DNA from 2 places in the Roseateles albus genome. Region 1 is predicted to be linked to the other one. Evidence: predicted binding sites of a transcription regulator. Region 1 holds the regulator's gene; the other holds the start of a gene.
What was found. The regulator FliA, encoded in region 1, starts transcription of late flagellar genes. The targets are predictions, from matches to a motif close to CTAAAGTTTNNNNNNNNNNNGCCGNTA.
Positions count from the first base shown of each region.

Region 2: a site for FliA is predicted at 2,346-2,372, ahead of PRZ03_RS21510 (chemotaxis protein CheX). Genes of this name have one in related genera too.

Region 1 is NZ_JAQQXT010000014.1:75,269-79,619, forward strand. It holds gene PRZ03_RS19565 (GGDEF domain-containing protein) at 1-109, shown strand, start outside; gene PRZ03_RS19570 (methyl-accepting chemotaxis protein) at 144-1,472, opposite strand; gene PRZ03_RS19575 (RNA polymerase sigma factor FliA) at 1,564-2,277, opposite strand; gene PRZ03_RS19580 (MinD/ParA family ATP-binding protein) at 2,296-3,105, opposite strand; gene flhF (flagellar biosynthesis protein FlhF) at 3,138-4,351, opposite strand, start outside.
Region 2 is NZ_JAQQXT010000018.1:12,812-17,162, reverse strand. It holds gene PRZ03_RS21525 (HAD-IIB family hydrolase) at 1-49, shown strand, start outside; gene PRZ03_RS21520 (DNA glycosylase AlkZ-like family protein) at 46-1,143, opposite strand; gene PRZ03_RS21515 (GGDEF domain-containing response regulator) at 1,166-2,227, opposite strand; gene PRZ03_RS21510 (chemotaxis protein CheX) at 2,460-3,425, shown strand; gene PRZ03_RS21505 (response regulator) at 3,465-3,836, shown strand; gene metK (methionine adenosyltransferase) at 4,222-4,351, opposite strand, start outside.

The sequences.
Region 1 (4,351 bases):
CACCCATTACCGTCTGGGTGAAACATTAGAGGCCGCCCTCGACCGGGCCGATCTGGCCTTGTACGAGGCCAAGCACACGGGCAAGAACCGGGCTTGCGTAGCGCCTTGACTGCCGGACCAGTCTTGCCTTGCCTTGGCTAGCGCTAGAAGTTAAACGCCAGCCGCAGCCCGCCCCAGTGTTTGCCATTGACCACGATAGGCGCGGAGACCTCTTTGAGCAGCACGAAGCGGCCACCGCCCATATCGCGGCGATAGGTTTGCAGCAGAAATGGCCGCTGATTGCGCGCTGAAGCGAGGCCGGTGCGGTCATTAAAAATTCGCCGGTATCGGCTGTTGGCGGTGTTCCAAACCACATCGCCGGCGCGTTGCGGCTGGCAGTATTTTTTGTTGTGCGTCGCCACATAACCATTGCGGTCCACGGCAATGCAATAGACCACCTTGTCGCTGAGGCTGAGCAGCTTTTCCTGCACCGCCGGAAACTGCCGATCGGCCAAATCAACAAAGCCGGTCACATGCTGGGCAGGATTGGAGCCTGCAAGCGGCCGGTAGTTGTCATCGAACAATTGCGCAGGCTTGATGGCGCCCGTCTTCAAGGCTTGTTCTAACAGCGTCGAGATCTCCAAGGCGGCGCCCTGCGCGGCACGAATATAGGGCGCGTCATCGACCTCGACACCAGAGCCGGCAATCTGCTCGATCAACTGCTCGGACATTTTCAGGAATCGGTCGCTGCACGCAAAAGCCGTATCCAGGCTGATCATCGCCTGCTGAACCTCCTGCTCCAGCTCGGCCGCACGGCCGGACAAGGAATCGATCGTCAGTGCACTTTGGCTGGCCGAATCGGCAATCCGACCCACGTCGGCCTGCACATCCGCGAAGGCTTGATGGATCAGACTCTTTTGGGTTTGATTGGGATCGTTACGCAACTCGCGGCTGAAGAGCTCGATGCGGGCATCCAGATTTGCGACCGTGCCCATGATGGACTTGGATGAGTTCTCGACCTGCCCGGCCAAGGCCTTGACCGCATCGGCCACGACGCCAAAACCTTTGCCCGCCTCACCGGCGCGGCCCGCCTCGACAGAGGCATTGAAAGCCACCAAACGGGTTTGCAGCGCGATTTTGGTGATCTCGGACGCGGCGTCCGACACTTGCCGCAGCGTCTGCACAATGCCGCCGACCTCGTTACCCACCCCTTCCAAGGCGTGGGCCGCTCGGCTGACCGCGCTGCGTGACTGTTCGGTCGAATGACTGATGGCCTGCTGAGCACCGCGCACCAGGGCCAAATCGCTGGACAAGGCGCCCATCGCCTCGCATTGAGCGACGACCACTTTTTGGGTATCTTCCAAAACACCGCGCACTTCGGCGGCATCTTTGCCAACACTTGACACCGAACGGGCCACCTTGCGGATCAGGGCCATCAAAGGCTCAGCCTCCAGCTTGGCCGAGGCATCCAACGCGCCTGATGCTGCATGCACAGCGGGCTGGGCAGTTTCAGATCGGCGCTTCCACCACATCAATGACATTGATTCTCCCGCTCCAGGCCTTCATCGGCCGCTGAAAATACCTTTACCAGTCCCGCAGCTTAACGCGCAAACGAGCGATCGCCTGGCTGTGCAACTGACAAACCCGCGACTCGGTGACCTTCAGCACGACCGCGATTTCTTTCAAGTTCATATCGTGCTCGTAATACATGCTCATCATGTATTGCTCGCGCTCGGGCAGGTTCTTGATCGCCGCCACCAGCGCTTCGCGCATGCGGTGGTCTTGCAGCTTGAGTAAGGGGTTATTGGCATGGTCGGCCACATGACGGTCGAGGAAGTCCTCATCGCCCTCGTCGCCAGACATGTCTTCCAAATAGACCAGCTGGGTGCCGCGCACCTTGCCCAATAGGTCTTGGTACTCTTCCAGCGGCACACCCATCTCGATGGCGATTTCGCTCTCCAGCGGCGCGCGGCCGAGCTTTTGCTCCAGCTTGCGCACAGCGCTTTCAATTTCACGCTGTTGGCGCCGCGAGCCGCGGCTCATCCAGTCGCCGCCGCGCAACTCGTCCAGCATGGCGCCACGAATGCGCTGCGTCGCGAAGGTCTCGAACTGCACGCCTTGACCGATGTCGAAGCGGCTCAGCGCATCCGTCAAACCGATCAGGCCGACCTGGATCAGGTCGTCAATTTCGATATTGGCGGGCAGCTTGGCAATCATTTGATGCGCCAAGCGGCGCACCAAAGGGCTGTATTGCCGAATCAGGGAGGAATTATCGAGGCGGCCTTTGGCGGTATACATCATCAGCTCCAGCGGCAATCAAACAGTGGCAACAGCGGCACGGTGCATCTGGGCTCGCACGGGCGGGCGCAGAGGACTGGCATTGACCGAGGCTTCCAAGGCGGCGCCGGGGGGAGCGGCCATCAAAAGCTCACGCGCCAAATGGCGGATCTCGGCGGAAATCGGGGCACTCGACGGGCTCTTCGGATCCATACAGGCCCAGTCGCGCAACACGGCGCCGAGGAAACCATCGGCGCAGCTGCTGATCTGCTGGGCAATGCGATCGGACAAACGCAGTTGCGGCGAGCAAGCGAGTAACAAGCTGTAGACCATCAGGCCGGCGCGGCTGGCCAACCATTTCATGCCAGCGTAGGCATGCGTCACGCTCATGCTGTCTGTATCGGCCAACAAGACCGGCCGCACTTCGCGCAGCGCCACCACGCGCGCCAATTCGGCGGCGCTGGCGTGCAGCAGCACGACATCGGCAAACGGTGCCGCATCACTGACCACTTCCAGAAACTGGGCGGCCGAGCCATTGGCATTGATATAGCGCATCGGCAGGCCGCGAGCCGCCAAGTAAGACACGTCCTTGGACAGACGCTCAACACAGGCGCTCAGATCGACCGAGGCCAGCTCCGACGGGACAGGCGCGCTCTCGCCAGCGTCAACCACCAAGGTATGCAGGCCGAGCTCGGCAAAGGCCGCGCACAGGCCTTCGAGCAGCACGCCACCACCGACCACATGGGGGTTGCTGACGACGGGGATGAAGCGCACCCTTGAACTGGCGAAAAGCCGGCGCAGGCCGTCGGCCTGGTCCTGCGGGGAATGTGTACGGTGAGCGTCGCGCATGATGTTGTCCTGTATCTCTTGTGAAGTGGGGACTAGAAAGCACCCATGGCAGCGGGATGCTTGAGGCCAAGCGCGGGCCCCCCGGCAAAGATCAAATTCACATCGGCGCTGTCCATGCGCCAAGCACCGGCTGCGGCCGCACGCAAGGCGCGTTGCACCAAGGCCTGGCTTGTCAGACGATGCCAGTCTTCCGGCACGCGCTGGCCGTTGGTGACGCCCAGCACCTTGAGCTTGTGGCGGATCAAGGTATCCAGCGCCGGGGCCAGCTTGACGGCCTCGTCGATCTTGGACAGCACAACGCCGTGGCAATCACTGGCGCGCCAGGCGCTGACCACATCCTCGATCGTTTCGCCTTGCTGAGCGGCATTGATGACCAGGATCTTGCGCACGCTGCGGTGTGCCAGCATGTCCAGTAACTCATTAGTTCGGCTGTCGCGCTGAGCCATGCCTGCTGTGTCGATCAGCACCATCTTCTTGCTCGAAAGCAGCTCCAGCAGATCTTCCAGCGAGGCCTTGTCATGAGCGGTATGCACCGGCACGCCGAGGATGCGGCCATAGGCGCGCAGCTGCTCATGGGCACCGACCCGATAGGCGTCCAGCGTGATCAGACCCAGGTGCGCTGCGCCATGACGGGTAGCGAATGCAGCGGCCAATTTGGCGGTTGTTGTGGTCTTGCCCACACCGGTGGAGCCGATCAGCGCGAACACGCCGCCCTGCTCTTCCAGCGCCGGGCTGTGCTCGTCGGTCTGCAGATTGCGCGACAGCACGTTGGCGGCCCAGCTCGTTTCATCGGCGGCCTCGCCGGGGCCGCCCTTGAACTCGGCCGGGCAGCCCTCGACCAGCTTGCGCACCAAGGCGGGCGAAAAGCCAATTTCCAACAGCTTCTGCGTCAAGCGGGCCTGGATGGGCTGACGCTGCAATTTTTCCATAAAGGCCAGAGCGCCGAAACGCTCTTCGATCATGCCCTTCATCGAACGCAGCTCGTTCATCATGTCTTGTTGATCGCGACGGCCACGGCCGGGCAAGTCGTTCAGCTCGCCTGCATTGCCCAAACCAGACAGATCGGCAAACTCACGTTGCTGCGCCGGCACACGGATTTCGTCGCGCAACACCGGCGGCGCACGGCGCTGGGCCGGGGCTGGCGGCGGTGCTACCGGCTCGGCACGGCGGGGTTGCATCGCTTGCAAGGCGTTCTGGGCGCGCTGTTGGCGTGCCGCATTCAAGGAGCTGACGCCGGGCGCGTCTT
Region 2 (4,351 bases), on a different contig from region 1:
TTTTGCCGAATTGGCGCAGGCATTGCTTCGGGCCCGAGGCAGTGCTTAAGGCAGACTTGCACCCAAGAACAGAGCCATTTTTTGCTGCTCAATCTCCAAGGCTTGGCGTAGCGCCTTGTCGGGCGGCGGGTGGCTTTCGGCATAGCCGAAGTCGCTGATCAATTGGCCACTCTGGACTGACAGATTCGCCCAGCCCAGTACTTGGCCGCGCCACAACATCGGCAGCGCGTAATAGCCCATCTTGCGTTTGGCGGCGGGGGTGTAGGCTTCAAAACGATAGGCCCAACCCCAAAACAACTCGAAGCGCAAACGGTCCCAAACGACGGGGTCAAACGGCGCCAGCAAGCGCAGTTCGTCATCGAGGCGCCAGCGCTTGGCTGCGGGGTTTTCGCCTTCGGGCCAGTACCATCGGATGCCATCGATTTCGGCGTTAGGTAGGGTCTGCCGTGCGAGGCTCAAAGCGCGTTTGATCTCGGCACCAAGATGCGGGGCGCCATAGCCCAGCAGGCTGCACAGCTGACCCAGGCTGCGCGAGGGCAGGGGCGCGTACTTGGCCAGTACCAGTTGCAGCAAGGCATGGGCCTTGGCTTGTGGGCTGCGCTCGTCTGGGGTGTGAGTCACCGCCGCATAGATGCGCTGACCGGCTTCGCGACGCTGCACCCGCAACATGCCGCGGTAATGCATGTCGTCTAGCAAATGGGTGGTGGCGCTGCTGCTGCCTCCCCAGGCATTGCGGGTGCTGCCCAGGTCGAAATGCGCCTGGATGTCGCGCGGGTGGCTGGGCCCGCGGCTGCTGACAAAGCTTTGCAGGGCTTGGGCATGGCCTTTCGTCTTGCTGTCCCAGGCGCGGCGGGCCACGCGGGGGTGCATCAGCTGCAAATGTTCACGCGGCAGAAACCCGTAGTTGACGAGGCAATCCTCTTCAATCGCGAGCTGGCTATAGCGGCGCTCAAGGTCGCCGGCCCGGTAGTCTTTGACGCGTAAACGCAGGGTCAGGTCCTGTGCACGAGCCGGGGCTCGTATCGGATCGGCCTGCACAAAGCCCAGGCGTTTGATGGCGCCCGGCAAGGTCGTTGGGGTGAACAGGCTGCGAGCGACGGCGTAGCGGCGCAGGTCTTCGAGCGCGATGGGGCGGTTGGTCATTTTGCTAGTGTGCAACACCACACTAAATTGGATCGGGCTCGCGTATGTCTGTGCCCATGTCAACGCCCAAATTGGCCGCCCGGGCGCTGCGCTGCTCATGCGTGTCCATCTGCATCTCGAAACTGAAAAAGCAGTTGCGTCCGCGTGATTTGGCGGTGTAGAGCGCATCATCCGCGCGTCGCAGCAGGCCTTCGACCGTGGTGGATTGGTCGGGGATGCAGGTCGTGATGCCGCCCGACACGCTGACATGGGGCGCCACGGCCGACTTGGGGTGTTGAATCGCCGTCAGCGCCAAGGTGCGCAGCACGGCGCGAGCAAAGGTCATCGCACCGGAGCGCGGTGTGCCAGGCAGGATCAAGGCAAACTCTTCGCCGCCATAACGGGCCGCATAGTCGCGCGGGCGCCGGCAAGTTTCTTGCAAAAGGCGGGCAACGCGCTGTAGGCAAGCATCGCCTTCGACATGCCCGAGGCTGTCATTGAAATCTTTGAAGTAGTCGATGTCACACAGCACCAGCGTCAGCGTCTGCTTGTCGCGCTGGGCGGCGAGGATTTCTTGCTGCAGCCGGGCATCAAAGGCGCGCCGGTTCGGCAGGCCGGTCAGGGCGTCTTCATGGCTGAGCCGGGTCAGTTGTTCGTTGGCAAAGCGAAGCTCGTCAGACAATTCGAGCAGCCGCGTCTGCATGCGGCGCAGGCGCTGCATCGCGCGCAACTTGGCCTGCAGCACGGTGGCCGACACGGGCTTGATCAGATAGTCATCGCCGCCCGACTCGATGCCTTGCCAGAGATCTTGATCCTTGTCGCGGCTGGACAGGAAGATGATGGGTGTCCATCCGCCCGCTTCCACAGCCCGCATTTGGCTGGCGACCCAGTAACCGTCATGCCCGGGCATTTCTACGTCGAGCAAGACCAGGTCAGGCGACTCCGCTTGAAACAAGGTCAAGGCTTGATCGCTCGAGCCGGCCTCCAGCACCTGGTGGCCGGCGGCCTGCAACTGCGCCGAAAGAATGCGCCGCGCTGTCGCCTGGTCATCGACCACCAAGACCCGCAAGGCGGGCAGGGAGGAGGCTTGCAGCAGTTCTGACATGGTGCTTGTTCGGGTTTTGGGCCGGCGGGGCGAATGAAATTATGCGGTTTGCAGCCGCGCCGTCTAGCGGGTTTCCGAGTAGAAGTGGGCAACCGGCAGGGGGGGCGGGCGCATAGTGCTACAGAATTTGGCGGCGCTGCCGATGACGCAGAGGAACGCCGGGCTTTTCAGCCAGGCGTCATCTTGTTTGCTATTCGGCACAGGGCAGGGCGGCCGCGCACTGCGAAAAACCATGATCAACTCCACCCTCCTCGAAGCCAAGGTCTTGCTGCTTGAGCATGACCCGGAGCAATACCAGGTTCTGACCGACTTTTGCCAGGAAATCGGTCTGATTGCACTGCCGCGCTCGGCCAGTGACGCTTTGGCCACGCTGGGCAAGCACAAGGACCTGGGCGGCGTGCTGCTCGCCGATAACCTTCCTTGTGATCAGGGCGACGCCTTGCAGCTGGCCTGTGCTATTCACAAGCTACGCCCCGAGCTGCCGATTTTTCTGCGACGCAGCAGCGAGCGCGAGTTGAGCGCTGCGGAGCAACTGGCCGTGTGCCAGAACTGGAACACCGGCGACACCGACACCTTGCGCGCCGCCATCGACCACGCGATTTTCAGCCTCAGCTACCCGCGCAGCCTGGTGCAAGGCATCGCCGAGCTGACCTGCTCATCGCTGGTGGCGATGTTCCCCAACGCGCAGGTGGTGGCCGAGTCGCCCTATGTGGTTCACGACCGCATCATTCATGGTGAGGTGTCCACGCTGATCCCGATCGAGAGCACCTGGTGCCGCGGCTACATGATGCTGCAAACCGAGGAGAACGCGCTGCGCCAAGGCTTGATTCAGGGCTTCAGCTATGAAGGCGTGGGGGGGGACCTGAACTTCCGCGAACTCAACAATATGTTGGGCGAAACGACGAATCTGATCTGGGGCGCGTTCAAAAATCGCTATATCCCGCCGCAGGAGCTGAGCAAACAGCAAACGCAAGTGCCCATCGTCATCAACCACCAGCACAAATACATCTCCTTCGGCTCGCAAGATCCGCAGCTCTGTTTGCGCTACCAGCTGTCCGACCCGGCGCGTCCGGGGATGCCACCGTTGGTGATCGTGCAGCGGGTGATCTTCAATCTGCATTGGTCGCCGGAGGAATTTGCGGATTTCGAGGCGCATGCGGTGAAGGCCGGGCCGACGGGCGAGTTGGATCTGTTTTGAAATCAAGAGCCCAGGGCGGACGAGCGAGGAATTTCTGAAATGGCGAATGTCTTAGTGGTTGACGATTCGAGCACCATGCGCGAGATCGTCTCCAGTTTTTTGAGCAAGAACGGATTTGAAGTGGCGGTCGCCACCGATGGCCGTGATGGGCTTGTGCAACTGCGCAGCGATCCCGACATCAAGCTGGTGGTCAGTGACTTCAATATGCCGCATATGGACGGGCTGACCATGGCGGAGAAGATCCGCACCGAACTCGGCAATCAAGCGGTACGCATCGTGATGCTGACGACCGAAGACAACCCGCAGATGCGCGCGCGCGGCAAGGCCATTGGCGTCACCGGCTGGATCGTCAAACCCTTTCGCGGCGACGCTGTGCTGGGGCCGTTCAAGAAGTTGTGCGGGATGAGTTGATCGATTTTGAAGGTAAAAAAGGGCCGCTCCGGTTTGCCGGAGCGGCCCTTTCGTTTTGGCGGTTTGTGCCGCAGCCTTGTGGGCTTTGCTCACATCGCGGTGCGATATGAGCAAAGCCCCAAAGCGTCTTGTCCGCCTGAGGCGTCGCCTGGCCTTTTACAGGCCAGCCGCTGCACGCAGCGTAGCCGCTTTGTGGTCTTCGTTCACGTCGCGGTGCGACATGAACTTCGCCCCAAGTCCCAGTACCCGCTGACGCGGGTGCCGTGCTTACAGCCCGGCTGCTGCACGCAGCAACTGGGCCTTGTCCGTCCTTTGGTCTCCACTCACATCCGCTGCGCGGATATGAATGTCGCCCGCGCACGGAGCCGAGCTGTGCTCGGCGGCCTTACAGGCCGGCTGCAGCGCGAAGCACCGCAGCTTTATCCGTGCGCTCCCACGTGAACTCGGGTTCTTCGCGGCCGAAGTGACCATAGGCCGCTGTCTTGGTGTAAATCGGGCGCAACAGGTCCAGCATC